4 regions of the Janthinobacterium darwini genome follow, and region 2 is predicted to be linked to each of the others. Evidence: predicted binding sites of a transcription regulator. Region 2 holds the regulator's gene; each other region holds the start of a gene.
What was found. Region 2 encodes FNR, which switches genes on or off when oxygen is low (the NO sensors DNR and NnrR bind a similar motif). Its sites were predicted from a motif close to TTGATNNNNATCAA; they were not measured.
Positions count from the first base shown of each region.

Region 1: ACQ4WZ_RS02490 (universal stress protein) is a predicted target of FNR. The motif match lies at 3,416-3,429, and genes of this name have one in related genera.
Region 3: ACQ4WZ_RS04700 (OmpW/AlkL family protein) is a predicted target of FNR. The motif match lies at 4,268-4,281, and genes of this name have one in related genera.
Region 4: ACQ4WZ_RS12105 (bacteriohemerythrin) is a predicted target of FNR. The motif match lies at 3,340-3,353, and genes of this name have one in related genera.

Region 1 is NZ_JBNYXX010000001.1:550,474-558,213, forward strand. Features, by position in the region: gene ACQ4WZ_RS02465 (DUF2325 domain-containing protein) at 1-41, opposite strand, end outside; gene ACQ4WZ_RS02470 (hypothetical protein) at 74-400, opposite strand; gene hemP (hemin uptake protein HemP) at 487-684, opposite strand; gene ACQ4WZ_RS02480 (Crp/Fnr family transcriptional regulator) at 926-1,732, opposite strand; gene ACQ4WZ_RS02485 (response regulator) at 2,063-2,707, opposite strand; gene ACQ4WZ_RS02490 (universal stress protein) at 2,867-3,334, opposite strand; gene ACQ4WZ_RS02495 (protein phosphatase CheZ) at 3,802-4,659, shown strand; gene ACQ4WZ_RS02500 (chemotaxis protein CheA) at 4,659-6,539, shown strand; gene leuC (3-isopropylmalate dehydratase large subunit) at 6,819-7,740, shown strand, end outside.
Region 2 is NZ_JBNYXX010000004.1:344,736-352,475, reverse strand. Features, by position in the region: gene ccoG (cytochrome c oxidase accessory protein CcoG) at 1-1,209, shown strand, start outside; gene ACQ4WZ_RS22865 (FixH family protein) at 1,264-1,788, shown strand; gene fnr (fumarate/nitrate reduction transcriptional regulator Fnr) at 1,792-2,550, opposite strand; gene ACQ4WZ_RS22855 (response regulator) at 2,790-5,864, shown strand; gene ACQ4WZ_RS22850 (TOBE domain-containing protein) at 5,964-6,731, opposite strand; gene ACQ4WZ_RS22845 (sulfate/molybdate ABC transporter ATP-binding protein) at 6,772-7,473, opposite strand; gene modB (molybdate ABC transporter permease subunit) at 7,491-7,740, opposite strand, start outside.
Region 3 is NZ_JBNYXX010000001.1:1,019,505-1,027,244, forward strand. Features, by position in the region: gene ACQ4WZ_RS04670 (SiaB family protein kinase) at 1-73, opposite strand, end outside; gene ACQ4WZ_RS04675 (SpoIIE family protein phosphatase) at 138-1,352, opposite strand; gene ACQ4WZ_RS04680 (NAD(P)H-dependent oxidoreductase) at 1,525-2,103, opposite strand; gene ACQ4WZ_RS04685 (MerR family transcriptional regulator) at 2,163-2,528, opposite strand; gene fur (ferric iron uptake transcriptional regulator) at 2,600-3,037, opposite strand; gene ACQ4WZ_RS04695 (LysR family transcriptional regulator) at 3,289-4,185, shown strand; gene ACQ4WZ_RS04700 (OmpW/AlkL family protein) at 4,347-4,964, shown strand; gene ACQ4WZ_RS04705 (MetQ/NlpA family ABC transporter substrate-binding protein) at 5,045-5,872, opposite strand; gene ACQ4WZ_RS04710 (methionine ABC transporter permease) at 5,898-6,572, opposite strand; gene ACQ4WZ_RS04715 (methionine ABC transporter ATP-binding protein) at 6,565-7,374, opposite strand; gene ACQ4WZ_RS04720 (YbaN family protein) at 7,699-7,740, opposite strand, start outside.
Region 4 is NZ_JBNYXX010000001.1:2,635,504-2,643,243, reverse strand. Features, by position in the region: gene ACQ4WZ_RS12115 (TonB-dependent siderophore receptor) at 1-1,692, opposite strand, end outside; gene ACQ4WZ_RS12110 (hypothetical protein) at 2,014-2,862, shown strand; gene ACQ4WZ_RS12105 (bacteriohemerythrin) at 2,866-3,264, opposite strand; gene ACQ4WZ_RS12100 (hypothetical protein) at 3,514-3,669, opposite strand; gene ACQ4WZ_RS12095 (hypothetical protein) at 3,821-4,006, opposite strand; gene ACQ4WZ_RS12090 (PepSY domain-containing protein) at 4,134-6,671, opposite strand; gene ACQ4WZ_RS12085 (branched-chain amino acid aminotransferase) at 6,904-7,740, shown strand, end outside.

The DNA of each region.
Region 1 (7,740 bases), on a different contig from region 2:
CAATTGCTGATGACGGGCAGGGACTGGTCTTTGTCACACATGGCGATATCCTGTTGGGCGGTGGGGGGGGGATTTATTGCGGCAGGGGCGAGGCAGGGCGCTTGGCGTTCAGCACGCGTACCAGGCGCTCAAACAAAGTGGGTCTCGGCGGTGCAGGTCGGTGCAGCGCCACCAGGGCGGCCCATTGCTGCGACAGTTGCTGGCAGGTCGCTTGCAGCACGGGACCCAGGCCGGGTGAGCTGGACAGCACTTGCAGATGGCGTTCGATGACGCCCGCCAGTTTCTCGCATGGAGTGCCCGCATGGTAGTGCGACATCAGGTGCAGCACGGCCGACAGCAGCAATTCAGGCTGTGGGCCTTGCGGGGAAGGAAACATCGGGGAAGGTCGGTCGTTCGCCATCAAACACTCCTGTGCGGGTGGTTTGGCTGGCTACGCGCACGGAGCGCGACTGGCTGGCGAGTATGGTGACTGGCTGCCGTGCTGCTTCAGGCAGTCAGGATCAGCTTGTTCAATTGGGTGACGCGCAGGCGATAGATCTTGCCGCTGTGCTCAATTTCCACTTCGCGGCCCTGCTGCAGCAGCGCTTCGCTGGTAATGCGCCGCGCCGCTTGCGCCGTGCTGACGGGAGGACGGACGTGGGCGCTAGCGGCATCCTGGATCAAGGCTGGTTTTGAGCTTTGCATGTTGGGCTTTCTTTGTCTCAGTTGAGAATGATTCGTATTTGCATTATTGTTGAATGTGGCCCGAAAAGCAAGGCTTATTTATGTGCAATCCGCGCTTTTTTTACGATGGGATGGCAGCGAGGAGGTTAGCGCTGGGCAAAGGCGGCCGCAGGCGCGGCGCGGCAGCAAAAAAGACCCGGTAAGGCGGTGCGCGCCTTGACCGGGTCAAGCCTGTGCCAAGCTTGAAGGAGTGGGGATGGCGTTAAATGGTGGCCAGCAATTGCGCGGAGGCGGTGGCCGCTGCGGTGGTGTTGGCCTTGAGTTTGGCGGAGGCCAGCTGCTTGGCCCGTGAGCGCGAGGGCGGCAGGCGGCGCAGGGTTTTCAAGGCATCCGGGTCCTTGATGCCGATGGTGCGCTGGTCGACCGAGATCAGGCCGATTTCATTGAAGGCAGACAGGGTGCGGCTGACCGTTTCCAGGGTCAGGCCCAGGTAGCTGCCGATTTCATGGCGCGTCATGCGCAGGTTGAACAGCTTGCTCGAGTAGCCCATCTGCGCGAAGCGCTCGGCCAGCGAGACGAGGAAGCGCGCCACGCGGGCTTCTGCGCTGAGGGCGCCCAGCATGCCGATCATCGCTTGCTCGCGCACCAGTTCCCGGCTCATTACGCCATACATGACATTTTCCAGTTCCAGGTGGACTCTGCCCAGCGCCGTCAATTTCTTGAACGGCAGCAGGATCAGATCGCAGTCGGACAGGGCCACTGCTTCCGAGGAGTACTGGCGCGAGTGGATGCCGTCGACGCCCAGCATGTCGCCCTTCATGGGAAAGCTGAGGACCTGCTCATTGCCAAATTCGTCGATGAGTACGGTTTTCAGGAAGCCCGAATTGACGATGTACAGAGTGTCGAAGGGCTGGCCGATGGTGTGCACGCGCTGGCCAGTCTTGAATTGCACATGCTGGAACAGCAGTTCATCGGCGGCGATGGTGCAGGCGCTGGAGATATGCAGCAGGTCGCACACCTCCTTCAGGTTCGACCAGAGCCGACCCTGGCGCTGGCGCCCCGCTTCCATTGAAGAGGAGGGGGGCAGTGATGGAGCGGCAGCGCGGGTTTCAGGCGTTTGCGTGGACAGCATGTTCATCTCCTGGTGACAGGTAGTTCAGAGTTGAATGACAAGGTGCACAGGACGGCGGGCAGGGAAAGGGCGGCGCGCGTCCAGGCGTGTGAATCTCGATTCGCTGAAGACTTGCTGTGTGATGAAATAACTTCCCAGCAACTTGATGACTGGTTTCAGTATGCCAACAACCGTCTGCAATTAATATCAGCGGTGGCTGAATATGGCAGTAGGAGCTGTGGCAGTTGATGTAGGATTGTTCCTACGGGTTGGCGCGCGTGGGCAGGTTCAGGTCTTGAAGGGAGACAGCAGACGGTGTGCCACGGCATACTGGACCATCTCTGACAGCGAACTCATGCCCATCTTTTGCATGATGCGCGTCTTGTGCGTACTCACCGTTTTCACGCTCAGATGCAGATTGTTGGCGATTTCCGTGATCGACTTGCCTGCCACCAGCAGGGAAAAGACTTCGAACTCGCGGTCCGACAGCTGTTTGTGCAGCAAGCTTTCATTCGGCATCATGATGTTGAGCACGAGCTGCTCCGCCACCTCGGCGCTGATGTAGGGACGTCCCGACGCCACCTTGTGGATGGCACCCACCAGCTGGGTGCCCGCGCTTTCCTTGGTCAGATAGCCTTGCGCGCCGGCGCGGATGGCGCGCACCGCATATTGCTCTTCCTCGTGCATGGTGAGGATGAGGATGGCCAGCTTGGGCGCTTCGCTGCGGATTTGCCGGATCAGGTCGACGCCGCTGCGGCCCGGCATCGACAGGTCGAGCAGCAACAGGTCGAAGCCGCCCTGGCGTACGTGGTTGAGTACCTCGAAGCCGTCGATGGCTTCGCCCACGATGTCGATGTCCGGCGCGCCGTCGAGGATGCGCTTCAATCCTTCTCGCATGATGGTGTGGTCGTCGGCAATCACAATACGTATCATAGGCGCGCAATCAGGAGGCGTGAAATGTGCCCGGGCCGCCTCGTGGCGGCCGGCCGGGTATTAATAAACGAGAAACATTGTCATTTTAACCGAAATGGCCGCAAGTTTGCCTTTTACTTACTATGCCGGCAGCGGCGGCCCCCGTGGCCATGTGACCACTTATTTGGAGGGTGGTTCCTTGATCAGCCTATGCACGAGCACCGGCAATTTCGAGTGCGACAGCACTTTGTTGGTCACGCTGCCGAGCAGCAATTGTCCCCAGCCGCTGCGGCCATGCGAGCCCATGAAGATCAAGTCGCAGTTCTGCAATTGCGCCACTTCCACGATTTTCAGGGCCGGGCTGTCGGAAAAGGCCGTCAGGCCCGTCGCTTCCAGGCCCCGCCTGGCGGCCGCGTCGAGGATGGGCTGCCAGTGGTCGGCGCCCGCCTTGCGCATGGCGATGCGGTATTCCTCCTCGCTGGGATAGCTTGGTGGAATGATTTCGATGTACACCGGGTACTGGTATTCGGGCGCCACGTACACGGCAAGGATATCGGCTTGCATCTGCTCTGCAAAGGCAACGCCAGCACAGGCCGTCAGGTTGGAGACGGCGGAGCCGTCCGTGGCGATCAGAATTTTCTTATACATGGCAGGTCCTTTGGCAGTGACTCAGCGCGCGCAACGCCCCTTATTGTAGACGCGGCGGCAGCATGGTATTCATGTAAAGACTTGATAATTATCAATACTATTGCACCTTCAGTATAGACAACATTGGCAGAAAGATCGTGTTTGAGCCGTAACGACAGCCATTGGGTACTGTTGCGCAGGCACCCGAAAGCAGGATTTCTTGTCTGGCGCGTGGTCTTGCACGCACGCCAATGGTAGTATTTCAAAATACAACAGCAGGAACACTTATTTCCTGGTGGAAAAGCTCTTGTGGACCTGCTTTGCACCAGGAAGCGCGTTTTGAGATTTACCAACAGGGCGGCGCCCTGCTACACTCGCACCATCGCAGCGGTATTGCCTCAAATCATCTTAATCGAGAAATTGTGGGTATCAGTCTGTAAAACGCACAGTTCAGGCGGAATTTTGACAAATTATGGAGAAGCAGGGATATGACCAACGCCGCTGATGATTTCGATGCATTATTCGATGAAGTATCTGCGCAAAGTGCGGCCGCTCCCAAGCCCGCGCCTGCCGCAGCGCCCGCAGCCGTGATCGCGGACGACGATTTTGACGCGCTGTTCGACTCGGTGTCGGCCAGCGCCGCCGTGCCGTCAGCCGCAGCGGAAGCGCCAGTCGCCGCCGCACCCGAAGCGCCCCCCGCGGCTGCTACAGGCGTGCCTGGCGAAGCGGCCGATCCGGTCGACCAGTCCGACAAGCCGATGTTCGAACGCCTGGGTGGCATCGTGCGCCTGCTGCACGATTCGCTGCGCGAACTGGGCTACGACAAGGCATTGACGGAAGCGTCGTCGCAGATTGTCGACGCCCAGGACCGCCTGGAATATGTCGCCACGCTGACGGAACAGGCCGCCAACAAGGTCCTGAATACGCTCGATGAAGGGATGCCGGCGCAAGATGTGCTGTCGAAGAAAGCCAAGGACATGGACAGTCGCTGGACGGCGTTGTTCGACGGCAAGCTGAGCCTGGAAGAATTCAAGGCCCTGGCCGGCGATTCGCGCCAGTTCGCGCAAGCCGTTGCCGAGGCCACGGAAGCAGAAAAAGCGCGCTTGCTGGAAATCATGATGGCGCAGGACTTCCAGGACATCACGGGCCAGCTGATCAAAAAAGTGGTCAACATCACCAAGACGGTGGAGCACGAGCTTGCCCAGCTGCTGCGCGACAACGCACCGGCCGAAGTGCGCGAAAAACTGGCGCAGAAGCCGGTGCCTCTGATGCAGGGCCCGTCCGTGCCGTCGGTGGCGCTGGACCAGGATAATGTAGACGACCTTCTTGCGGATTTGGGATTCTAATGGACGATATGCTCAAGGATTTCGTCGTTGAGGCGATGGATCTTGCGGTTAATGTTGAAGAGCACTTATTGCGCCTCGAGCGTGATCCTGACAACAAGGAAACACTGAATGCCGTGTTTCGTTCCTTCCACACCATCAAGGGTGGGGCTGGCTTCATGGGTCTGCCCGCACTGGTGGCGGCCTGCCATCTGACGGAAAACCTGTTCGACGCCTTGCGCACGGGCGCCGCGCCGGTGACCCCGATCGCCATCGAAGCGGCGCTGCAGGCGTCCGGTTTCGTGGCCGACCAGCTGACGGAACTGGCCAACGGTGCCGCGCCGGAAAGCTTGCCGGCCATGCCGGAAGAGCTGGAACACATCCTCACGAACGCCATCGAAGGCAAGGGCATGGACGCACCCGCGCCGGCCGCCGCAGTGGTGGCGGAAGCCGCCGCGCCCGTTGCCGAAGTGGTCGTGGTGGCGCCAGCCGCCGCTGTTTCCACCGCCAGTGCCGATGGCCTGGACTGGGAAGGCATGTATAACGCCGTCGTGCCGGCGGGCAGCCAGGTCGCTGCCGCGCCGGTGTCCGCCGTGGCCGCTGCCCCTGCCGTCGTGGCCGCCGCGCCTGCTGCTGCCGCTGCCGCCAAGCCGGCCGCCAAAGCCTGGGATGGCGCGGAACGCCGCGAAGAGCGCCCGGAAGTGCGCCATGCCGCGCCCGTCAAGGAAGACAGCATCCGCGTCGACGCCGTCAAGCTCGACGCTCTGCTGGAAGTGGCTGGCGAATCGGTACAGGCTGCCAATCAGGCTGCCGTGCTGCTCGAGCGCTTGCTGCAATTCAAATTCGAAGGCCAGGCCGCCACCTTGATGGCGACCCTGGCGGAAACCCTGGAACGCGCTTCGCGCTACTCGACCGAACTGCAGCGTGCCACCCTGGCCACGCGCATGCAGCCCGTGGGCCGATTGTTCCAGAAATTCCCGCGCCTGGTGCGCGAACTGGCGAAAGACCTGGGCAAGGATGTCGAGCTGACCATCGAGGGCGCGGAGACGGAAGTCGACCGCGTGGTAGTTGACAGCCTCTACGATCCGCTCGTGCACATGCTGCGCAATTCGCTCGACCATGGCGTCGAATCGCCGGAAGCGCGCCTGGCTGCCGGCAAGCCCGCCAAATCGTATATTTCGCTGAAGGCCTGGCAGGAAGCCAACAGTGTCATGATCGTGCTGCAGGATGATGGCAAGGGCATGGATCCGGCCTTCCTGCGCAGCAAGGCCCAGCAAAAGGGCTTGATCAGCGAAAACGCGCAGTTGAGCAACGACGAATGCTTCCAGCTGGTGTTCCTGCCGGGCTTCTCGACCAAGGAAGTGGCCTCCAGCGTCTCCGGACGCGGCGTGGGCATGGACGTGGTCAAGACGGCCGTGGAGAAAAACCGCGGCGCCATCCACATCGAGTCCTCGCTGGGCAAGGGCACCAAGTTTGCCATCCGCCTGCCAATCGAGCTGTCCATCGTGCCGACCATGCTGGTGTCGACGTCGGGCGCCGCGCTGGCGCTGCCGATGGCGGTGGTGCAGCGCGTCGTCGAATTGCCGGAAACCTTCATGGAAGTGGGCGGCGCGCCCGTGCTGAAAGACCAGGGCCGTCCATTGCCCGTGCGTTCGCTGGCCGGCGCCCTGGGCTACGAATCGTGCAGCGAGCGCGTGGGCATTGTTGTCGCTGCGCCACAGCCGTACATTCTCGCCGTGGAAGCCGTCGATGGCACGGCTGACCTGGTGATCAAGCCGATGACGGCCATCACCGTGGAAGGCATTACCGGTACCGCTCGCTCGGCCGAAGGCGAGCTGGTGCTAGTCGTGGGCCTATCTTTCCTGATGGATGGTTGCAGGGGAAGTGTGCGCATGGCTGCCTAGAAACATTGGCCAGTTCACATCCAGCCCGCTGCAGACCTCTGCAGCGGGCTTTTTTTTCGGCTTTTTTCGATTTTTATTCGCCCCGCCGGCATTTTGGCGGATTTTCGTATCAGCAATTTTTTAACCATATCCGCAAGGCATGCCGAATTTTGTATCGCCCATCCCACGCTGGGGCGGCTTTTGGTTCTGCATTGCACAATATATGGCATAATCATTGCCGATCCCTTCGATCAGTACGACAGATCACTTACTACAGGCTGTGGCAACGCTGCATAAATCATGATGAAGACGCTTTACGACAAACTCTGGGAATCCCACGTTGTTCGGGCCGAAGATGATGGCACGACAATTTTGTACATCGACCGGCACCTGCTGCACGAAGTCACCAGCCCGCAAGCCTTCGATGGCCTCAGCGTGGCGGGCCGCCAGCCGTGGCGCATTTCCGCCAACCTGGCCGTGGCCGACCATAACGTGCCCACCACCAGCCGCATCGACGGCATTGCCGATCCGGTCTCGCGCCTGCAGGTGGAAACGCTGGACAAGAACGCCAGGCACTACGGCTTGACTTACTTCAACATGAACGACAAGCGCCAGGGTATCGTGCACGTGATCGGCCCTGAACAGGGCGCGACCCTGCCCGGCATGACGGTCGTGTGCGGCGACTCGCACACGTCGACGCACGGCGCCTTCGGCGCGCTGGCGCATGGCATCGGCACGTCCGAAGTGGAACATGTGCTGGCCACGCAAACTTTGCTGCAAAAGAAATCCAAATCCATGCTGGTGCAAGTCGACGGCGCCCTGCCGGCTGGCGTGACGGCAAAAGATATCGTACTGGCCATCATCGGCAAGATCGGCACGGCCGGCGGCACGGGCTACTGTATCGAGTTCGGCGGTTCGGCCATCCGCGCCCTGTCGATGGAAGGTCGCATGACGGTGTGCAACATGGCCATCGAGGCTGGCGCGCGCGCCGGCATCATCGGCGTGGATGACACCACCATCAATTACGTCAAGGGCCGTCCGTTTTCGCCGGCCGGACCGCACTGGGAACGCGCCGTGGCCTACTGGCGCACCCTGCATTCGGACCCGGGCGCCCGCTTTGACCTGGTCGTTACCCTCAACGCCGCTGACATCGTGCCGCAAGTGACCTGGGGCACGTCGCCCGAGATGGTGATCGGCATCGATGGCCGCGTGCCCGACCCTG
Region 2 (7,740 bases):
ACGCGCAAGTTCTACATTTTCGGCGTCGTGCTGTGGCCCCAGGATTTCATCTATCTGGCGGCCCTGCTGATCATCTGTGCGTATTTGTTGTTCCTCGTCACGGCCATCGCCGGGCGGGTGTGGTGCGGGTTCTCTTGCCCGCAAACGGTATACACGGAAATCTTCCTGTGGGTCGAACGCCGCATCGAGGGCACGCGCAGCGCGCGCATGGCCCTCGACAAGCAGGGACCCTCCGTGCGCAAGGCTTTCAAGAAAACGGCCAAGCACCTGGCATGGGGCGCCATCGCCCTGTGGACGGGCTTTACCTTTGTCGGCTATTTCACGCCGATCAAGGAACTGGCGCGCGAGGTGACCACCCTCAATTTCGGTCCCTGGGAATGGTTCTGGGTCTTGTTCTACAGCCTGGCAACCTACGGCAACGCAGGCTGGCTGCGCGAGCAGGTGTGCAAATACATGTGCCCCTACGCGCGCTTCCAGAGCGCCATGTTCGACCAGGACACCCTGATCATCACTTACGATGCCAAGCGCGGCGAACCGCGTGGCGCCATCAGCAAGAAGGCCGGCAACAACGACAAGCTGGGCGACTGCATCGACTGCACCCTGTGCGTACAAGTGTGTCCGACCGGCATCGATATCCGCAACGGCCTGCAGTATGAATGCATCGGCTGCGCCGCCTGCGTCGACGCCTGCAACAGCGTGATGGACAAGGTCGACCGGCCGCGGGGACTGGTACGCTACAGTACCGACCATGCGATGGAAAACAACTTCAGTTCGAAGCAGATCCGCCAGCGCGCCATGCGCCCGCGCGTGCTGATCTACACTTCCATCCTGGCCCTGATCATCATCGCCGTGTGTACTTCGCTGGCCCTGCGCACGCCCCTGAAAATGGACGTGATCCGCGACCGCGGTTCGATGGGACGCGAAGTGGAAGACGGCATGATCGAAAACGTTTACCGCTTGCAGATCATGAACACCTCGGAGCAAACCCAGCATTTTAAAATCAGCGCTTCCGGCTTGCCGGGCCTGACCTTGCTGACGCGCGAAGAAGTGACCTTGCAGCCGACGGAAACGCTGGGCTGGCCGATCCGCCTGCGCGTGCCGCACGGCGTGGGCGAGAAGGGCTCGAACAAGATTGCGATCGAATTGCACTCGCTGGACGACCCATCGTTGCATGTGCGTGAAAGCGCGGTATTCATCGTACCGCGCTAATGTAGGAAGGCCAGTCCCCGGATGGGGATTGGCCGATTAAACAGGAGAAATATCATGTCCGACAGTCTCAAGCTGCAAGCCCCCGTTGCCCCGTGGTACAAGCATCGCTGGCCATGGCTGCTGATGATCGGTCCCGGCCTGTCCGTGGTCGTCGGCAGCTTCATGGGCTATATCGCGTTTACGCAGCCTGATGCGCTGGTGGTGGGCGATTACTACAAGCAGGGAAAGGCGATCAACCAGGACTTGCGGCGCGATACTGTCGCCAGCGACCTGGCGATGGATACCAGCCTGTCGTATGACGTGGCGTCAGCGCGCCTCAGTGGTTCCGTGCACAGCTTCGGCAAGGCTTACCAGGGTCCGCTGCAGCTGCATCTGGCGCATGCGACCTTGCCGGAAAAAGATATCAAGCTGCTGGTGCAGCCCGATGCGGCCGGCAACTTCTCGGTAGCGCTGCCGATGCTCGAGCGCAGCCGCTGGCAAGTGCTGGTGGAAAACGACAAACGCGAGTGGCGCCTGTCCGGCATCTGGACCTGGCCGCTGCAGCGCAGCATCGCGCTGCACGCGGATGAAGAGCTGTAAGACTTACTTGCAGACGTCCGTACCGGCCGTAATGGCCTTCAACTTGGCCGGCTGCAAGATCTCGATCTCGCGGTTGGAGACGCGCAGCCAGCCTTCCTTCTTGAATTTGGACAATAAGCGGCTGACGCTTTCGATGGTCAGGCCCAGGTAGTTGCCGATTTCCTCGCGCGACATGCGCAGCTGGAAATTGCTGCCCGAATAGCCGCGCGCCTCATAGCGCGAGGCCAGGTTGACGATGAAGGCGGCAAAGCGCTGCGTCGCCTGCATATTGCCCAGCAACAGCATGACGCTTTGCTCGCGCGTGATTTCCTGGCTCATCATCCGGTGGAAATGGCGCAGCAGGGTAGGCATACTGCCCAGCAATTGTTCCAGGCTGGAAAACGGGATTTCACACACTTCGCTATCTTCCAGCGCTACCGCATTACAGTGGTGGCGGTCGGCGCTGATGGCGTCCATGCCCAGCAGTTCTCCTGCCATCTGGAAGCCCGTCACCTGCTCTTCGCCACCCGGATTGATCTGGTACGTCTTGAAGTGCCCCAGGCGGATCGCGTACAGGTTCTGGAACGAGTCGCCGATGCGGAACAGCGAGGCGCCGCGCACGATCTTGCGGCGGCGGCCGATGATCTGATCCAGCCTGTCCATGTCGCCCACATCGAGGCCCATCGGCAGGCACAATTGATGCATGCTGCAGGTCGAGCATCGCGCACGCAACGCTTCCACGGTCACTGTGGGCAAGGTGGGAGTGAGGAGCGCTTCAGTCATGTCGGTACCTTTTAGAAAATGCAATACCGAGTTTACTGCATACACGGTTGCCGTGTGCCAATTTCACCCCAATTGCGCTGAATAAACGACGTTCTGACTTTAATTATATGGCAACATCGTCAAAAGCCCTTGCAGCGAGGGCAATTTGCGCGGCACCGCTTGCCAAGTTGATGTATTGATAGGAAAATTCCTGACAGCATTATCTGCCGCCTGTGCCGCCCGGTACTGAAAAGGAAATCATGAAGCCTCTCGGCATCAAAGCAAAAGTCGCCTTGGCCACCAGCCTGACCTCGATCGCCATGATCGCACTGGTCACCATGATCCAGTTGCAGCACATGCGCGCTGACTTCACGCGAGTACTGCTGAGCCAGCAATCTGCCCTGATCACCCGCACCGCCGCCGAGCTCGACGACAAGCTGGGCATGCTGCTGCAAATCGTCACCCTGACGGCCAGGCAGCAGCCGCCGGAATTGATCGCCCAACCCGCCAAGCTGCGCGAATACTATTCGCGCCGCTCGATGCTGGTGCTGTTCGACGACGTGCTGGTGCTCGATGCGCAAGGCGCCATCGTGGCCGACATGCCGCTGGTCACGGGCCGCGCCGGCATCAATGTTGCCGAGCGCGAGTATTTCCAGACCGTCCTGCGCACACGCCAGCCCATGATCACCGAGCCGATGCTGGGCAAATCGAGCGGCATGCCCATCGTGCAGATGGTGGCGCCCGTGCTCACCGCCGATGGCCAGGTGGCCGGTGTGGTGATCGGCGTGCTGCGCCTGTACAAGGACAACCTGCTGGGGCGCCTGCGCTCGGAAAAGATCGGCAAGAGCGGCTATTACTTCATTCTCACGCGCGGCGCCGTGCCGCGCTACGTGCTGCACCCCGATACCAGCCGTTTGCTGCAGCCGCGCCAGCCGAACGCCAACCTGACGACCACCCAGATGCTGAAGGACGATGGCGAAGGCAGCATGGTCAGCACCAACAGCCGCGGCATCACGGCCGTCAACAGCTTCAAGCGCCTGAAATCGGTGAACTGGCTGCTGGCCGCCTCGCTACCCATCGAGGACGCCTTCGAACCGTTTGATGGCGTGCTGTACCGGCTGGTGCTGTGGAGCATCCTCGCTTCGCTGCTGGCCGCTTTTGTTCTGGGCTGGGTTACCGTGCGCCTGCTGTCGCCGCTGGTGCGCCTGCGCGATACCCTGCTGGCCCTGCGCACCAGCGGCAGCCGCTTCACGCCCGTGCCAGTGCAGCAGCGCGACGAGATCGGCGAACTGACGGAGGCGTTCAACGGCCTGATGTGCGAACGCGACCGCCTGCAGCAGGAACTCGAATCGCGCGCGGCGGAACTGGAACTGGAGCGCGACCGGGCCGAGGCGGCCAACCGGGCGAAGAGCGACTTCGTGGCCAACATGAGCCATGAAATCCGCACGCCCCTCAATGCCGTGCTGGGCATGGTCTATTTGCTGGGCAATACCAGGCTCGACACGGAACAGCGCAAGTATCTGACCATGGTGCGCGTGGCGGGCCAGTCGCTGCTGGGCATCCTCAACGACGTGCTCGATTATTCGAAGATCGAAGCGCGCCGCATGGAATTGTCGCCCGTCGAGTTCGACCTTGACGAAGTCATGAATACCCTGGCCACGACGATGACGATGAATGCGGGCGAGAAGGAGCTGGAACTGGCCATCGCTGTCGAGCCCGACGTGCCGCGGCGCCTCGTGGGCGACGCCCAGCGCCTGCAGCAAATCCTCGTCAACCTGGCCGGCAATGCCATCAAGTTCACCGAGAGCGGCGAAGTGGTGGTGGCCGTCAGCCTGGCCGAGAGAGAAAACGGGTGCGCCTGGCTGCGCTTCGAAGTGCGCGACACGGGTATCGGCATGACGGAACTGCAGCAACAGCAACTGTTTTCCGCCTTTTCACAGGGCGACCAGAGCATCACGCGGCGCTTCGGCGGCACGGGCCTGGGCCTGGCCATCAGCAAGCAACTGATCCACATGATGGGCGGCGATATCGCCGTGGCCAGCAGCGAAGGCAAGGGCAGCCGCTTCTGGTTCAGCGTGCCCTTCGAGATGCTGGAGCAGCCGGCCGAGACGCGGCGCACGCCGGCCCTCGGCCAGCTGCGCCTGCTGGTGGCCGACGATAACCGCACTACACGCGAACTGATCGTCAAGCTGATCGAGGCCTGGGGCTGGCTGGCCGACGAAGTGGACTCCGGTTTTGCCGCCATCGAACTGTATCGCGAACGCCTGGCGCAGCAGCAACCGTATGACGTGGTGCTGGCCGACTGGCACATGCCCGTGATGGATGGCCTGGCCACGGCCAAGGCCATCCGCCAGGCGGCCAGTGGCCAGCGCCAGCCCATCGTGGTGATGGTCAACGCCTTCGCCCGCAACCACCTGGAAGAGATTTCCAGCGCGGCCGAGGCCGATGTCGTGCTGATGAAGCCGATCACGGGATCGAGCCTGTTCGATGCCCTGCACCAGGCACTGATCGCCAAGAACGACGGCGGCGAGCAGCGCATGCTGCACCAGCCGCTGGGCACGGAGCTGGCCGGCGTACATTTCCTGCTGGTGGAAGACAATCATTTGAACCAGGCCGTGGCGCGCGGCATCCTCGAACACATGGGCGCCACCCTGGACGTGGTGGGCGACGGCCTGCAAGCGGTGGAGCGGCTGCGCACGGAGGCGCTGCGCTACGACATCGTGCTGATGGATATGCAAATGCCCGTCATGGACGGCTTCAGCGCCACCCACATCATCCGCACGGAACTGCGCTTGAACTTGCCCGTGATCGCCATGACGGCCGGCGTGCTGGCGTCGGAGCGCGAGCGCTGCATGACGGCCGGCATCAGCGATTTCATCGCCAAGCCCGTGGTGGTGGAAGAGATGATGGAAGTCATCCTGCGCCACCTGCCCAAACGCCCGCAAGTGCAGACGACCGAGGCGGCCCCCGTTGCCGATGAGGAAGTGTTTTCCATGGCGCCGCTGATGCGCGTGATGGGACGCGATGCGAAAGGGCGCGGCGTGCTGCGGCGCATGGTGGAAGATGCGCTGAACAAGGGCATGACGCCCGTGCGCGACGCTGAAACAGCGTTGCAAACGGGCCGCCACAGCGACGTGGCGCGCATCTTGCACGGCGTGCGCGGTTCCGTGGGCACCCTGGGCACGAAACGCCTGATCCGCGCCGCGTTTGCCACCGAGGAAGCCATCGACGCCGGTCGACTCGACGAGGTGCCGGCGCTACTGGCGCACACGGCGCAGGAACTGGAGCAGGCGCTGGCGGCGGCGTCCGATTGGTTGTCGCGGTTGAAGGATTAAAAGAGTAGGTCGGATTAGCGCTTGCGCGTAATCCGACATGATACGCCAACAATATTGTCGGATTACGCGGCGTGCCGCCGCTAATCCGACCTACGCAATTTACGCCGGCACGCCCAGAATCACGCTGGACGCCTTGAAAATGGCCGTCACATTGCTGCCAAGCTCGATACCCAGCTCGCTGCTGCTCTGGTTCGTGATGATGGCGGCGATCGTGCCGCCGCGCGGCAAATCCAGCACCACTTCCGTGTTGACGGCGCCCGTCTGCACGCGCGTCACCAGCCCGGCCAGCTGATTGCGCGCGGAAAAGCGCGCCCCTGCGCTGTCAGTCACGAGGATGATGGACGACGCCTTGATCAGCGCGAACGCTTCCGCGCCCGGCACCAGGCCCAGGCTCTCGCTGCTGCCCTGCGTGACGATGGCGACGATGTGCTGGCCACCGGGCAATTCCAGGGTGACTTCATCGTTGACGGCGCCCTGTTTCAGTTCGGCTACCTTGCCCAGGAATTGATTGCGTGCCGTGGTTTTCATGGCCATTCTCCGTATGAGTAAAAGATCGTCGGCGATGCCTTCCGCCTGACTGCCCAGCTGACACAGGTAGCGGGCATGCTCGCGCTCGATGATGCGGAAATTGTCGACCAGTTGGCGTCCCCGCTGCGTCAGCCGCGTACCACCGCCGCCCTTGCCGCCCGTCAAGCGCTCGACCAGCGGCTCGCCGGCCAGGTTGTTCATGGCGTCGATGGCGTCCCAGGCGGCCTTGTAGCTCATCTTCACAAGCTTCGCCGCCTGCGTGATGGAGCCGCACTCGGCAATGGCGCCCAACAATTCCACGCGGCCGGCGCCGCCCAGATGCTCTCCACCCACCGTCATCCATACCGAGCCTTGCAGGCCGATTTCCGCTGTCGCTGATTTATCCAATGCGTTCACCCAAAGCCATGTGTTCTTCCCCGTTATCGATCTGTCCGTCGCGCAAGTACAGCACATGCTCGCCCAGGATGCGCGCATCTTCCGGATCGTGGGTGATCAGGATCATGGGCACGTCCAGGCGTTGCTGCCACTGGCTCAGTTCCAGACGCATTTTGACACGCAGGGCCGGATCGAGGGCGGCAAAAGGCTCGTCGAGCAGCAGCGCGGCCGGCTCGGCCACGAGCGCCCTCGCCAGCGCCACCCTTTGGCGCTGGCCACCGGACAACTCGTCGGGAAACTGGTGCGCCAGTTCCTGCAAATGAAATGCGGCTAGCCAATGCTCGACCTTGGCCAGCTTTTCGCGCGCGCGCGGGTTGAACCAGCCCCGCGCCAGGCCAAAGCCCACGTTCTGGCGCACCGTCAGGTGCGGGAACAGCGCGTAATCCTGGAACAAATACGCCACGTTGCGTTGCTGCGGCGGCAAATTGATGCCAGCGGCCGAATCGAACAGGGTGCGCCCGTTCAGGCGGATATGGCCGGCGTCAGGCGTGAAGAGTCCGGCAATGGCTTTCAGGGTCATGCTCTTGCCGGCGCCAGACGGGCCATACATGGCGATGCGCTGACACTCGGACGTGCATTTCACCTGCAAGTCGAAGCGGCGTTTGCCGGAGCGCAAGGTGGCGCGAAGGTCGAGGTCGAGTTGCATAGGCGTCGTCATTGGCGTCATTTGTGCGCGATGCGCCCGGGCGCCAGGCGGCCAGCCGACAGCAGCACCACGATACAGACAAAGGAAGTGATCAGCACCAGGGTGTTGGCCACGTCGTCCTGGCCCGCCTGCACGGCTTCATACACGGCCACCGACAGGGTTTGTGTCTTGCCGGGGATGCTGCCGGCCACCATCAGGGTGGCGCCAAACTCGCCCAGCGCGCGCACAAAGCCCAGCAGCACGCCAGCGAGGATGCCACGCCAGGCC
Region 3 (7,740 bases), on a different contig from region 2:
AGCCCACGTAAAAAAAGATGATGTTGCGCTTGCGCGCCACATCCCAAAACTCGTTGAATTCTTCGTACAGCACGTCCGTGCTCCTGGCTAGCCGGTGACCCGGTTTCTTGTTGATAAAGTGGTTCGAGGGCGCCCAACTACAGGCGGAAACAGAAAAAGGTCAGGTCGTCGCGGCGCGGCTGTTTGCCTTGCCAGGCGACGCTGTCCAGCAGCAGCGCCGCCGCCGCCTCGCTGGCGGGCGCGTCGCGCTGCGCCAGCAGCTGCTCTCGCATGCGCCGCTTGCCATAGGCGATGTCGCGCGCGCCGCCGATCTGGTCGAGCAAGCCGTCGGTAGTGATGAACAGCAGGCTGCCGGCGGGGATGGCTAGCGTCTCGTTGTGCCAGCAGTAGCTGGCGGGCGTATCGACATAGCCCACGCCCATGCGCGCGCCATCGATGGCGCGCACGGCCTCTTCGCCGGGCGCCACCACGTGCAGCGCCAGTTTCGCCCCCGCGAAACGCAGGCTGGCGCTGGCGTCGTCGTAACACAAGAAGGCGCAATCCATGCCGTCGTTCGAACCGGCGTGGCCAGCGTTGTCGCTGCCGGCGCCGTCCTGGCCCAGCAAGGTCTTGATGGCGCGGCTGACGGTGCCGATCAGGGCGGCAGGATCGCGCGGCCCCAGTTCGCGCAAGGCCTGGCTCAGGGCCGACGAGGCGATCAGGGTCATGAATGCGCCCGGCACGCCATGGCCCGTGCAGTCGGCGATGGCGGCAAACCAGCCGCCTGCGTGGCGTTCGAAGAAGTAGAAATCGCCGCCGACGACGTCGCGCGGCTGCCATTCCAGGTGGGCGTCGGGCAGGGTGGCGCGCAATTGCGCATCGGAGGTGCGCAGCAGGGCGCGTTGGATCACGCTGGCGTAATCGATGCTGTGCATGATTTGCCGGTTCTTTTCGGCCTGCATGGTGGCCACCACGTTCATCAGCTGCAAGCCGAAGCCCACGCCGGCCAGCGCGCCATCCTCGGTGATGATGAAGCCATCGGCCAGCGCTTTTTCGCCCGCTTCCACGGCACGGAAGGTGAGGTCCTCGATGCTCATGGCGCCATCGACGATCAGCGGTTCCTTGTCCATGAAGGCGATGCAGCTTTTCTTGCCGTACACCTCGTGATAGAAGGGCTTGGACATCTGCGACATGAAGATGTTGCGGCTGATCAAGCCGATGGGCTTCTGCTGCTCCGTAACTGGCAGGCTCATCATGTCTCGCCGTTCCGTGAACAGCTCCAGCACGGCGAAATTGCTGGCGTCGGCCTGCACTGATTCCGTGGGAATGCACAGATCAGCCGCCACGGAGGTGCGATAACGGGGAAGATGCAATCGAGAAGCGTTGAACTCCACAGCGGCTACCTTTACATGACAATCGGACCCTTGTTGTCGCGACGGCAAGGCGACTGACAAACAGGCAATATCATTATGGTAGCCTTTGAATGTGACGGCTTGATTACCAGCTTGTCAAAACCGTATGCAAGATGGCTGCATGGCAAGCAACTTACAGGCGCCGGGCCAGCACCTGCGCCTGTGCCAGCCAGCGCGCCCGCTGCGGCTCGGTGGAATTCAAGATAGGGCCGAAGCTTGCCACCTTGACGGGCTTGACGCCGCAAAATTCCAGGGTCGTCTTGCGCAGCTGGTGGATGCCGGGCATGTGGTAGACCCAGCGGAAATACCAGGGCGGCGTATCCATCGTCACCAGCAGCTGGGCCGTGCGGCCCTTCAGCAGCTGGGCCGGGAAAGCCTTGCCCGGGCGGTATTTGAAGGCAAAGCCGGGCAGGAAGACGCGGTCGACAAACCCCTTCAGCAGGGCCGGCGCGCCGCCCCACCAGATGGGGTAGGCGAACACCAGGTGTTCGGCCCAGCTGATGGCTTCCTGCGCCGCCAGCAAGTCCGCTTCCAGCGGCTGCATCTGGCGGTAGCCTTCGTGCAGGATGGGATCGAAGTCCAGCTGGCCCAGGCGCAGTTCGCGCACGCTGTGACCTGCAGTGCGGGCCGTGGCGGCGTAGGCCTCGGCCAGGGCGGCGCAGAAACTGTCGCTGGACGGGTGGCCGAGGAGAATGAGAATGCGTTTGGTCATGATGCAGGCTTTCCGTAAAAGAACAGCTTGCATGCTAAAGCCTGCCCCTAGTGGCAGAGTCAAGCGGCCGCTGGAAGGTGCTGGCGTGCCAGGCAGTCGCTGATTTCCGTGTCGATATCGGCCAGCTGCGCGTCGAGCTGGCGCAGGCGGGCGATATCCTGCTGTATCTGTGCGCGCTTGGCGGCGATGTGGCGCGACAGGGCGGCCCAGTCCGTGTTGTCGCCGGCCAGGATGGGCAGCAGCTCGGCCAGGCGGAATCCCAGGGCCTGCGCCTGGCGTATGAGCCTGACTTGCGCCAGGTCTTGCTTCGTGTAGACGCGGTAGGCGCCGGAACGGCGCACGTCGCCCAGCAAGCCCAGCGTTTCATAGTGGCGCAAGGCCTTGGGCGAGGTGCCCGCCAGGCGGGCGATTTCTCCGATGTACATGCGTGTCCTTTGTCGAGCTTGCGCGCAGTGTAGCGCAGGCAAGGTGCCGAGCGCTATGCTGCGCGCTGGCCTCAGGCCCGGCGTGGCGGAATTTTCTTCGCCGTGCACTCGGCGCAGGTGCCGTACAGCGACAGCGCGTGCTCGTGCAGCACGAAGCCCCGCTCGGTGGCGATTTCATTCTGGCGCAGTTCGATGCCTTCATCGACAAATTCATCGACCTTGCCACAACCCGTGCAAACCAGGTGGTCGTGGTGCTGGCCTTCATTGAGTTCGAAGACGGCATGGCCCGATTCGAAATGCCGGCGAAACAGGATGCCCGCTTCGGCAAACTGCATCAGCACGCGGTAGATGGTGGCCAGGCCGACGTCGATCTTTTCGGCCAGCAAGAGTTTGTAGACATCGTCCGCACTCAGGTGCTTGATGCCTCCTTCTTGAAACAGCTGCAGAATCCGCAAGCGGGGGATAGTCACTTTCAAGCCCGAATCACGCAGTTCCCTCAAAATATCCATGTCTCCCATTCCTTTTATGATCGCCGGAGCGCACGCCCCAGCGTGAATCTGCATTATATCGCAAATGATAATCATTACCATTCTCATGTGCGAACTGGGGATAGTATGCGGTGCAGTCAGCTGGGAAGCCAGTGACCTCGGCGCAAGTGACGATTGCTTGGCGGGCAACTGATACCAGAGTGTTCGTTCAATATGGAAAAGTGGCGCTCAAATCGATACACTGTGCAGCAGGAAATAATAATGGAGGGGGTGTGGACCGATTTGATGCAATGCGTCTGTTTACCCGCATCGTCGAGCTGCGCAGTTTCACGCAGGCGGCGCATGACCTTGGCTATCCGAAGGCGACCGTCACGCATGCGATCAAGCAACTCGAAGCGCGGCTGGGCGTGCGCCTGCTGCAGCGGACCACGCGGCAGGTGACGCCCACGCCCGATGGCGAGGCGTATTACCAGCGCTGCGTGTGCCTGCTGGCGGACCTGGAAGAAACGGAAGCCGTGTTTTCCTCGGCGCAGAAGCAGCCGGCAGGCAAGTTGCGCATCGACCTGCACGCGACCCTGGCCATGCATTTCGTCCTGCCCGTACTGGACCAGTTTTGCGCCCGCTATCCGCGGATCGAACTGGAAATTGGCATGGGCGACCGCCTCGTCGACCTGGTGCGCGAAGGCGTCGACTGCGTGCTGCGCGTGGGCGAATTGAGCGACTCGTCCATGGTGGCGCGCCGGCTGGCGCTGCTGGAACAGCTGACGTGCGCCAGCCCCGCCTACCTGGCCGCCCACGGTACGCCGGAGAATCTGGCGCAGCTCGATGGCCACCGCGCCGTGAATTTCTTTTCTACCCAGACGGGCAAGGTCTGGCCCTTCGATTTCAAGGTGGCAGGACAGCGGCACAGCGTGGCCTTGCCGGGCACCGTATCGGTCAACAATGCCGACGCGTATCACGCCTGCTGCCGCGCGGGCCTGGGCTTGATCCAGGCACCCCGCTACCACCTGGAGCAGGCGCTGGCAGCTGGCGAGCTGGTGGAAGTGCTGCGGGACTGTCGTCCCGACCCGCTGCCCGTGTCCGTGCTGTACCCCCATCACCGGCAATTGTCGGCGCGCGTGCGCGTGTTTGCCGATTGGGTCGCCAGCCTGTTTGACGGCGTGCATTAATTGGTATGGTCGCGCTGCGCTGCGGCATTTTCTTGACCTGGGCAAAGAAAAAAATCCCTCTAGTGATGCCATCTAGCACTATTTGATGTGGATCAAAGTTTTTGTTGCACTGCACTCTTAGACTTCGCAGCGTTACTTAACGACAAAAAGAGGGAACTAGAATGAAGAAGTCCGCAACTGCAGCAGCAATCGTCCTGGCCGCCATCGGCGCATTCGCCGGCAATGCAATGGCTCAGGAAAGCCCATGGCTGGTGCGCGCGCGCGCCGTGCACATCGATCCGGCCGATAAATCTGCTCCTGTTGGTGGTGTCGGTGCATCCGACCGCTTGCATGTGAGCAGCAAGACGATTCCTGAAATCGATATTTCGTACTTCTTTACCCCGAATATCGCTGCCGAGTTGATCCTGACCTACCCGCAAAAGCATGACGTCAAGCTCGACGGCAACAATATCGGTACCTTCAAACACCTGCCGCCGACCCTGTCGCTGCAATACCACTTCATGCCTGAAAAACAGTTCAGCCCTTACGTGGGTGCCGGCATCAACTACACGAACATTTCGGACGTGAAATTGCTGAACGGCGCCGGCCGCCTGGAGCATGACAGCTGGGGTTACTCGCTGCAAGCCGGTGTCGACTACAAGCTGGACAAGAACTGGTCCCTGAACTTCGACATCAAGAAAGTGCAGATCCGCAGCGACGTCTTCATCGGTGGCGCCAAGGCCAGCGAAGTCAAGGTCGATCCTGTCCTGATCGGTGTAGGCGTCGGTTACCGCTTCTAAGCATGGCATGACAGCGCCTGCGTGGCGCACACAATAAAAAAGGACGGCTTTGCCGTCCTTTTTACATTAGCTGCAGCGGTTTATTTTTTCAGCGTCTTTTCCAGTGCCAGCTGGTAATCCGTCTTTTCGTAGCCGGGCAGGTATTTGTTCGTCGCGTCGAGGAAGGCGCGCGAGCGGTAGGCCGCTTCCAGGTCCTTGACCCATGGCTTGGCTTTGTCGGCCGTGCGGATGGCCACCAGGTTAATGTAGCTGTCCGAGATCTTTTCCACGCTCAGGGCCGACGTCAGCTTCATGCCGGCGGCCAGGGCGAAGTTGCCATTGACGAAGGCGTAGTCGGCGTCCGCCAGCGAACGCGGCAGCTGCGCCGCTTCCAGCGGCACCAGTTTCAGCTTCTTCGGGTTTTCCAGCACGTCGCGCTCGGAAGCGCGCAGCGGATCGACGTTCGGTTTCAGTTTGATCCAGCCCATCTTGGCCAGCATCACGAGCGCGCGCGCCTGGTTGGTCGGATCGTTCGGCATGGTGATGGTGGCGCCGTTCTTCACTTCGGCCAGCGTTTTCTGTTTGCCGCCGTACAGGCCGATCGGCATGGTCGGCACGGTGATGAGGGGGCTCAAGGGCAGCTTGTTGTCGGTGGCGAACTTGGTCAGGTAGACGATGTGCTGGAACACGTTGGCGTCCAGCGAGCCTTCGGCCAGCGCGTAGTTCGGCTGCACGTAGTCGTTGAATTCGACGATCTTGACCTTGTAGCCCTGTTTTTCCAGGATGGGCTTGATGCCCAGCTTCAGCTGGTCGGAATACGGACCGGAGCTGGTGCCGATGACGAGTTCTTTCGGGTCTTTTGCGTGGGCGGCGGTAGCGAAGGCCAGGCTGGTGGCGACCAGGAGCAGGTTGCGGCGAAGTTGGTTCATGTGTGTCCTTGTTTCTGAATTTGAATTAACGTTTGTCGAGGCGCTTGGCGATGCGCGTGCCTGCGAACTGGATGGTTTGCACCAGTACGATCAGGATGGCCACGGTGGCGACCATGATGTCCGTCTCGAAGCGGTAGTAGCCGTAGCGGATGGCCAGGTCGCCGATGCCGCCGCCGCCCACCACGCCGGCCACGGCCGAATACGACAGGAAGCTGATCGACAGCACGGTCAGGGCCAGTACCAGGCCGGAGCGCGCTTCCACCAGCAGCACGCGGAAGATGATCTGCATCTCCGATGCGCCCATGGCGTGCGCCGCCTCGATCACGCCGCGCGGCACTTCGCGCAGGTTCTGTTCCACCAGGCGCGCCAGGTAGGGAATGGCGGCGAACGACAGCGGCACGGCAGCTGCCAGCGGGCCGATCGAGGTGCCCGCGATGATGCGCGTAAACGGCGTCAGGGCGACCAGCAAAATGATGAAGGGGAAGCTGCGCACGGTGTTGACCAGCCAGCCCAAAATCGTCGACAGCGGACGGTTTTCCAGCGACTGGCCTTCCGATACGAGGAACAGCAGGATGCCCAGCGGGCCGCCGATCAGGATGGCGGCCGTCAAGCCGATGCCCAGCATGGTCATGGTCTGGCCCAGCGCCACCCAGATTTCCGGCAGCAGCTTGATGACGTTATTGATCGATTCTTCAAACATGTGTTGCATCCTTCCATGCGGTGGCTTCAAACGCCTCGGTGCCGTAATACGCCAGTTCGCGTCCCAGCGCCGTCTTGCGCGGGGTGGCCGTGTCGCTCAAATCGAATTGTTCGGCGATGGCGCCGTTTTCCACGACAGCCACGCGGTTGCAGATGGCGCCCAGTACCGACAGCTCATGGCTGACGATGACGATGGTCACGCCAAGGCGCGCATTGATGTCGCGCAGGGTGTCGAGCAGGGCGCGCGTGGTTTCCGCGTCCAGCGCGGATGTCGGCTCGTCGCACAGCAGCACATCGGGGTGGCTGGCCAGGGCGCGTGCAATCGCCACGCGCTGTTTCTGCCCGCCCGACAATTGCGCCGGATAGCTGTGCAGCTTGTCGGACAGGCCCACCAGCGCCAGGCATTCCTCGACGCGGGCGGCGATTTGCTCGCCCTTGGTGGTGCCATGGATTTTCAAGGGGAAGGCGACGTTGTCGAAGACGCTGGCGTTTTGCAGCAAATTGAATTGCTGGAAAATCATGCCGATATTCTGGCGCGCGTCACGCAGTTCGCTCTTGCCCAGGCGCGTCAGTTCGCGTCCGGCCACGGTAATGGTGCCGCTGTCGGGGCGCTCGAGCAGGTTAATCAGGCGCAGCAAGGTCGATTTGCCGGCGCCGCTCTTGCCGATCAGGCCGAAAATATCACCGGGATAGACTTCCAGCGTGACCGATTTGACCGCGTGGAATTGTTCGCCTTTGGGCAGCGCGAAGGTCTTGTTCGCGCCGTCGATGCGAATCACCGGCGTACGGTGTGGTGTGGTCATGCAGTGTTTCCTTTTTTATTGGACCGTGACAGGCTTGCTTGCAGGGGCCAAATCGCCCAGCCTGTTACGTCGGTTGCGTAGTATACCTCCGATCGTGTTATTACTCCTACGACAGAATCTTGCTTTGAATATGCAAATAATGTCTATGCGCTTGTTTTTAAGTTGAAAAAGCGGGAAAGTGATATCTGTGCCGAATTTAATCCCGTGGGCGGGCGCGAAGTAGCCGCATCTTGGTGAAAAGTTCGACGCGCCATGCGCGGGCATCGCGGTGTTTTTATGTGAAGTTCGGCTGACTTGCCGTTTTTTTGAAGTAAGCAGGGCCGTTTACTGCCTGCTATTGTCCACTTCGCGGGCAGATTCTGCTCC
Region 4 (7,740 bases), on a different contig from region 2:
CTTCGTGTGAAACACGGCGGCCGACGCGTTCAGCTTGCCTTCATAGAATTCGCCCTTGATGCCCAGTTCCGCATTGTCGCCCGTTTCCGGCGCCAGGAACTGGTTGTTGCGGTCCTTGCTCGATTGCGGGTTGAACAGCTGCGTGAAGCTGGCGTAGGCCGAATATTGCTTGTTGATATCGAACACGGCGCCCACATACGGCGTGACTTCATTGCGCGTTTCCGTAAAGTCGCCGCTGCCCGTGTACACGCCTTGCGTATTGTAGTTGCGCGTATCCGTGCGGTAAGTGCTGCTGCGCGCGCCGATGATCACGTGCAGCGGGTCGGCCAGGCTCAAACGCGTGGCCACATAGCCGCCCGCCAGGCGCGTCACGGTTTCCGTGTGCGCGCCGTCCGGGTGGAAGACGGGGCGGGGGATGTTGCCCGTCCAGCTGCGGTAATCGGGGATAAAGGCCGGGTAATTGATTTCCGCCTCGCCGCCCAGCGAGCGGGCGCGCTGGTTGCCGCCGTTCCAGCCGGCGATGGCCGTATGCTTGCGTCCCAGCAAGGTGAACGGTCCGCTGGCGTAGACGTCGAAATTGTCGCTGGTATTCTTGCCCGCGCCCCAGGCGCCCGTCCACAGGCGCATGCCTGCACCGGTGGCCGGGTCGGGGTAACCCGCGCCCGCGTAGGCGACGGTGGTGCGGTTCGTGCTTTCCGTGCGCGCATAACCGAGGTGCATATTCCAGTTGCCGGGCAGGCGCTGGTCCAGCGACGTGAACAGCGTATGCTGCTTGTTGGCCCAGGTGCTCCATGGCGTCGTGAAACTGGTGTTGCGCGGCAAGTTGGCCAGGCTGCCATCCGCATTCCAATAGGGCACGGCACCCCAGGTGGCGCCTGTCGGCTTGTTGTCCTGGAAGTCGACGCCGGCCGTCAGCAGGGTGCCGGGACGCAAGTCCGCCTCGACGATGAGCATGCCGACTGTCTTGCGCTCGTGATACATATCCAGGTAGGAATCGCGTTTTTGCCAGGCCAGGGCCGTGCGTGCGCGCACGCTGCCTTCGGCGTTCAGCGGCGTGGACAGGTCGGCCTCGAAGCGCTGGTCATCCCAGCGTCCCATGATGAGTCCGGCGCTGGCCTGGAATTCCTTCGTCGGCCGCTTGCGTATCATGTTGATGGTGGCCGACGGATCGCCCGTGCCGCCCATCAGGCCGGTGGCGCCGCGCACGACTTCGATGCGGTCATACAGGATGGTGTCTTGCAGCGGCGCATTGCCGCCGCGCGCCATGCCGTCGATCTGGAGATTGTTGATGCCGAAGCCGCGCGCATAAAACGTCGTGCGCTCCGTGTCGTTCTGGCCTACCTGAATGCCCGTCGTCTGCGCCAGTGCCTGGTCCAGGCGCACAGCGCCCAGGTCGTCGAGCAACTGGCGTGTGATGATGCTGACCGATTGCGGCGTTTCGCGCAGGGACAGGTCCATGCGCGTGGCGCTGCGCGCTTCGCCTGCCGTGTACGATTGCGTGCCTTCCGTAGTCGCCGTCGACTGGCCCAGGACGGTGACGGCCGGCATGGTCACATCGGTCGCAGCGGCGTCGGTGGCCTGTGCCGGCAGGGCCACGCCGGCGGCAAGACTGAGCAGGCTGATGTGTAATAAACGGGGCAGGGGGCGCAAGGCGGGCTGGCGCGAAGTAGAGAGTTCGGTAGTCGATTGCATTATTTTCCTGGCATATTTTTAGTCGTGTTTTCCTATCTCGTCTGGCGAAGTGCGCAGTAGCTGGGGGGTGGCATGACGCTGGCCCGTGGTCTGGCTTGGATAGCAGTTCCACCGCAAGGCCCGGCGCGAACGGGTAGTGGAAAAGAAGGGCGCGCGATTTCCGTCGCATTGCGAATAGGAATCATTATCAATATAGATGATATTTGCTAAATAATCAAGCGAGCGCACCAAAAGAGTGCAGGCAGGCCAGGAGCGGCGCATTGGCTGGCCTTCTGCGATAATGTGGGGCTGATAAAATATTTTCCTTATTGAAAGAAATGCATGCGTACATGGATCGCTTGTGCCGGATGGTTGTGTGTCGTGTCGCTGGGCCAGGCCCAGGAGCACGCGCCGCCGCCAGCTGTTCCCGCGCCGCTGCAGAGCGCCAGCATGCCGCCCGCCATTGATGCCATGCCTGCCACATCTGCTGCGCCGACGCTGCCGACGGTGCCGGCGCCCGCAGAAGACGCCTTGCCCTCGCAAACGGTGACGATCACGGCCAACAGCGACGCCAAGGCGCCGCGCGTCCGTTTCACGGCGTACCGCGAGAGTTATCTGACGGCCAGGAAAGTGTGGCAAGTGTCGAGCGGCAGTGTGGTCATGGCCCTGCGCCTGATTCCGGCCAAGCTGAGCGCCACCATCGACGATGTGCGCGTGGCCCTGCAAGGCAATGGCGCCCCTGTGCCGATCAAGGTGTCCGACGGCGGCGTGTTTGTCGTGCCGCTCAATGAGGACATTGCCGCGCAGGATGGCACGTTCCTGGTGAACAAGGGCAGGGGCGAACTGACGGCAAATATCGTGCTGCAGCCGTCCGTGGCGCGCGATGCGTGGAATGTCACGCGCGTGGGGCAAGTCCTGCGCGACGCGCGGCGCGCCGTGCGGGCCATCACGCCGTGGTACAAGCGGCCGTTCGCCAGCGATGTGCAATCGCTGGCGTTTTGCGCGGCCGAGCGGGGCAGCGCCTTGCAGTTGATGGATGGTGAACAGCTAATCGCTACCTTGCCCATGCACGAGCCGGCCGTCAACGACATCAACCAGCCCGTGTTTTGCAAGATTTTCGACGGCGAAGACAAATACCCGGGACACTACCGCGTGGTCTTGCCCGAGCAAGCCACGGTGCTGCTGCTGTAGTGTCTAGTTCGGCTGGCGCTGTACCAGCTCCAGGGCCGCCGCCAGGGCCAGGTCCATGGTGGCCTGATGAAAGATCAGCCATTGCGGCAAGAGCGATAGCGCATGGCGCCCCTGTTCCAGGTCGCCTTCATCGACGGCGGCCCACGCATGGTGCAATCCGCTGAGCACGCGCGCATGCTGTTCGCGGTGGTTGGCCAGCGAGGGAAAGGCGATTTGCTCCATCAAATCCTCCTCTTCGCGGAAATCGCGTTCGACGGCCGCAATCAGGTCGCGAAACGCCATGCTGAAATGCTGGTCGCTCAACTGCCCCAGCCGCGCAAGTTCTTGAAACAGCGCCTCATGCGCTTCGTCAATGGCGGGAACGCCCAGCGCCATCTCATCCTTCCAACCCGATATACCCATGCCGATGCTCCCGGTTAAGTCCGTCGCGATGTGGAGCGGACTGTTCCAGTGTGGGCGCAGCAAAGGTGGAAATCCATGATCTGGATCAAAAGTATGGCGAAGTGGAGAAAGTGTGGGCTACTGATCAATTTAAACAAAAAGTGGGGAACAAATTCCCACGTGCTACAAGGCGCTTTTGGAACGTGCATGCCACTAGCGAGCGCCGCTGAAAAACGCCGTCAGCAGCGCTTTCTCAGGCCCGCGTATTACTTAGTGCTTGGGCCAGTGGGCCCACAGGGCCTGCGCATCGACATTCGGCACCTGCAATTGCTGCCCGGCCGACAACTGCATGGTATCCCTCAACACGAGGGGGGCGAGCATCAAGGCCGACAGGGCAAGGCAGGCCAGCACTTTAAGCGTCAACATGGTCGTCTCCCGGTGTCCCGGTGGCGGCGCGGGGATGCGGCGCCTGCCGGTCACTTCCTTATGTACTACCATGCTTGCAGTTTAGTTCATCTGATTGTAATTTCAACTTATTGCTGTGATGCACCGCACCAGTTCGCCTATTGCCAGGGTCTTATTTTGCCTTGCGGCGGCGCCGCGGCTTGTCTGTTGGCGGAAGAAAGGAATCGAACCACACCTGCGTCAACTGCTGCGTATTTTTCGCCGCTTCACGCTTGACGGCGGCCGTGGCATGGCCGCGTGCCGTGCTGGCGATGCGGTTAGCGGCGCTCAGGTACATGCTCATCCAGGGGTTCTTCATGGCTAGTCTCGCAGAAAGTGGGTGGGGCGGCGCTTGTGCCGCGATGTCCCTACTCTAATCCGATGGCTGGCGCTGACTGTGCGCCCGCCCACATAGCCGGGCGGCGCCGGCAATGTGCTGAGGCAGATCAATACACGTCGCGGCGGTAGCGTCCGGCCGCCAGCAGGGCGTCGAGACCTTCCTGGCCCAGCACTTCTTGCAGTACAGCATCGATGCCAGCCGCCATGCCTTGCAGGCTGCCGCACACGTAGACGATGGCGCCTTGCGCAAGCCAGTCACGCAGTTCATCCGCGCAGGCGCGCAGGCGGTCCTGCACATATTCACGTTTGCCACCTTCCTTGCCATCGCGCGAAAAGACGCGGTCCAGGCGTGCCAGGTGGCCAGTGTCGAGCCAGCCTTGCAACTCTTCGCCGCAGACGCTGTCAAAAGCTTGCTGGCGCTCGCCGAACAGCAGCCAGTTGCGTGCCAGCCCCGCCCGCCGGCGTGCGCGCAGGTGCGCCCGCAGGCCCGCCAGGCCGGAACCGTTGCCAATATAGATGCAGGGCACGTCGACCAGGGCGGGCGCGAAGGCGGGATTGGCTTGCAGGCGCAGGCGGATGGTGGCGCCCGGCGGCGCGAAGCGCGTCAGCCAGCCGGAACAGAGGCCAAAGCCCTGGTTGTCAATGCCCGCATGGCGTTCCTGGCGCACCAGCAACTGCAGTTCGCCATCCGATGGCAGCGAAGCGAGCGAATAGCTGCGCGGCGCATATTGTGCAAAATGTGCGTCGCCCTCGCTGCCGTCCGCGTTGCACCCGATGATTTCGGCCAGCGCACCCGCTTCCCAGGTGGCTTCGGCCGGGCCTGTCAAGGTGATTTCATGCAGTTCGCCGCCCAGGCTGCCCGGGTTGAGCAGCACGCGGCGCAGCAAACGCCACTCGTCATATGACGCGTCTTCCTGCACGCCGATGGCGTCGATGGCGCTGCCGCTGCAGCGGGCCAGCGCTTGCGACCAGTCGGCCAGCGCGTTCGCGTCGTGTTTGTCGACTTCGATCAGGGGGAACAATGGCGTTGCGCCCAGCGTTTGCAACTGTTGCGCCAACGCATGGCCAAAGCCGCAGAAGGCGCTGTAATGGCGGTCGCCCAGGGCCAGCACACCCACTTGCAAGCCAGCCAGCGGCGTGCCCGATGTTTGCTGCAACAGGCGCGCGAAGCGGCGCGTGCCGTCCGGCGCCTCGCCTTCGCCAAAGGTGCTGGCGACGATCAGGGCCCGTTCGTACTGGCGCAATTGTGCGGGATCAAAGCGGTCCAGCGATTGCACATCGACGGCCACGCCCGCCTGCTGCAGGGCGCGCGCGCTTTCCAGTGCCAGGCGCTCGGCCTGGCCCGACTGGCTGGCGTAGGCCACCAGGGTGACCAATCCAGTATTTTTCTTGCCCGTCGCGCCGGCGCCCAGCATGGCCCGCTGCGCCTGCACAGCCCGTTTTGCCTTGCCGCGGCCCAGGTACAGCATCCAGCCCGTGATGGCGAACAGGGGCAGGCCCAGGCTGGCCACGGTGACGATGATGCGGCCCGGCAGGCCGAAATACGTGCCCATGTGCAACGGATAAATGATGTTGACGAGGCGCGCTCCCAGCGCCTGCTGGCTGTACGGGTCGTTTTCCGTGACCGTGCCATCGGCCGGCAGAATACTCATGCGGCTGCGCGCCCGCTCGTGCGGCACATCGCTGGCCAGCCACGTGAATTGCACGGCTTCTCCGGAACGGGTGGGCAGGCGCACCGTAGCCAGGGTCCAGCCGGGGGCGTGCTGCTGGAAGCTGCTCCAGGCCAGGCCGATGTCGACGGCGGGCGATTGCTCCTTGGGCGCGCCTTTCTTGCCTGGTGCTTGCGCCACCCGTGGGGGCTTGCCTGCCCAGGCGTCGATGTTGTCGCGCACCACGTCATAGCTCCAGTAAATGCCCGTCAGGGTCAGTGCCACGTAGACGAGCAGGCACCAGGTGCCGGCCACGGCGTGCAAGTTCCACAGGAAGGAGCGGCCTTTCAAGGCCGGGTCGACGGTCAGCCAGGTGCGCCAGTCCAGCGGGCGGCGCGGCCAGCGCAGGTACAGGCCGGACAGCGCCAGGCCCAGCAGGCACAGCGCCAGCGCGCCCGCCACTTGCCGGCCCGGATCGCGGGGCAGCAGCAGCCAGCGGTGCAATGACTCCGTCCACTCGAAAAAGCCCGCGCCCGCCAGCGCCGGCTGGGTGGCGCCCGTGTACGGATGTACATAGATGGACTCGCCACGCCGCTGGCCATTCTTCGGCATGAAGAACAGGCGCGGCGCGGCGCCTGCCTGCGCATACACGGTGATGGACGCCACGCGCTGGCCGTGTTCGGCTGCGGCAATGCTGCTCAGCTGGGCGGGCGTCAGCGGCGCGCGGGTTTCCACGGCCACATGGCGCACGCCGGGATTCATGATATCGAGCAATTCCTCCTTGAAGGCCAGGGTGGCCCCGCTCAGGCCGATGATCACCAGCACCGTGCCGGCCGTGATGCCGATGAACCAGTGCAGTTGAAACCAGACCTGCTTCCAGCTCCAGTGCCAGCGCCTTTGTTGCGGCGCGGCGGCAAGCGGGCGCTGCTGGCGGGTATCCGAAGCAGCGTCAGCGCTGGCGCGCAGCTGGGGTTGTGGAAGGGCGGAGGTCGTCATGGCGGCTTTCGATAGCGCTGCCATGCGGGGCGTCAGGCATGGCAGGGAAGAAGGAAGGCTGACATATTAACGCAAACGAGAATCATTCGCAAATGATGGTGTGCATTTTCGCGGGGCGGGGCCGTCGTCTTGCCCATCCCTGTCTGGCCATCCTCCTGGCCATTCTCGTTTGCCTGATCGGGCGCCAGAGGCGCTACAATAGGGATACTGTTCACTAGTTACCATTGCTGCCATGACCACTTCCACACCGAATCTCGTCGTCACTCCATCCGCCCACCCCTTGTCCGACGCCGAGCGCGCCGCGCGCATGGTCAGTCCCGCCTTCGGCCGCATCTTCACGGACCACATGGTGGTAATTCCTTACCGTGACGGCAAGTGGCAGCAGGGCGAACTGAAGGCTTACGGCCCGCTGATGCTGGACCCGTCCGCCTCGTCCCTGCACTATGGCCAGGCCATTTTCGAAGGCTATAAAGCGTTTGCCCAGCCCGATGGCAGCATCAAGACTTTCCGTCCAGAGCAAAATGCCGCGCGTTTCAACCGTAGCGCCGCGCGCCTGGCCATGCCGGCCATCCCTGCCGAGCTGTTCCTGGAAGCGGGCGACGCGCTCATTTCCCAGGATCGCAACTGGGTGCCGAAGAACACGGGCGAGAGCCTGTACATGCGTCCGCTGATGATCGCCACCGATCCTTACCTGGGCGTGCGTCCATCGGAAGAATACCTGTTCGTGCTGTTCGCCTCGCCGGCCGGCGCCTATTTCCCGAAAGGCGTGAAGCCCGTCACCGTGTGGATCAGCGAAGACTTCGTGCGCGCCGCGCCGGGCGGCACCGGTGAAGCCAAGTGTGCAGGCAACTACGCGGCCAGCCTGATGGCCCAGTCGCAAGCACAAGAGAAGGGCTGCGACCAGGTCGTGTGGCTGGACGCCGTGCACCGTGAATTCATCGAAGAAATGGGCGGCATGAATTTGTTCTTCGTCTACAAGGATGGCGAGAAAATCACCGTCGTGACGCCGGAACTGACGGGCACCTTGCTGCCAGGCATTACTCGCCGCAGCCTGCTGGAAATGGCAAAA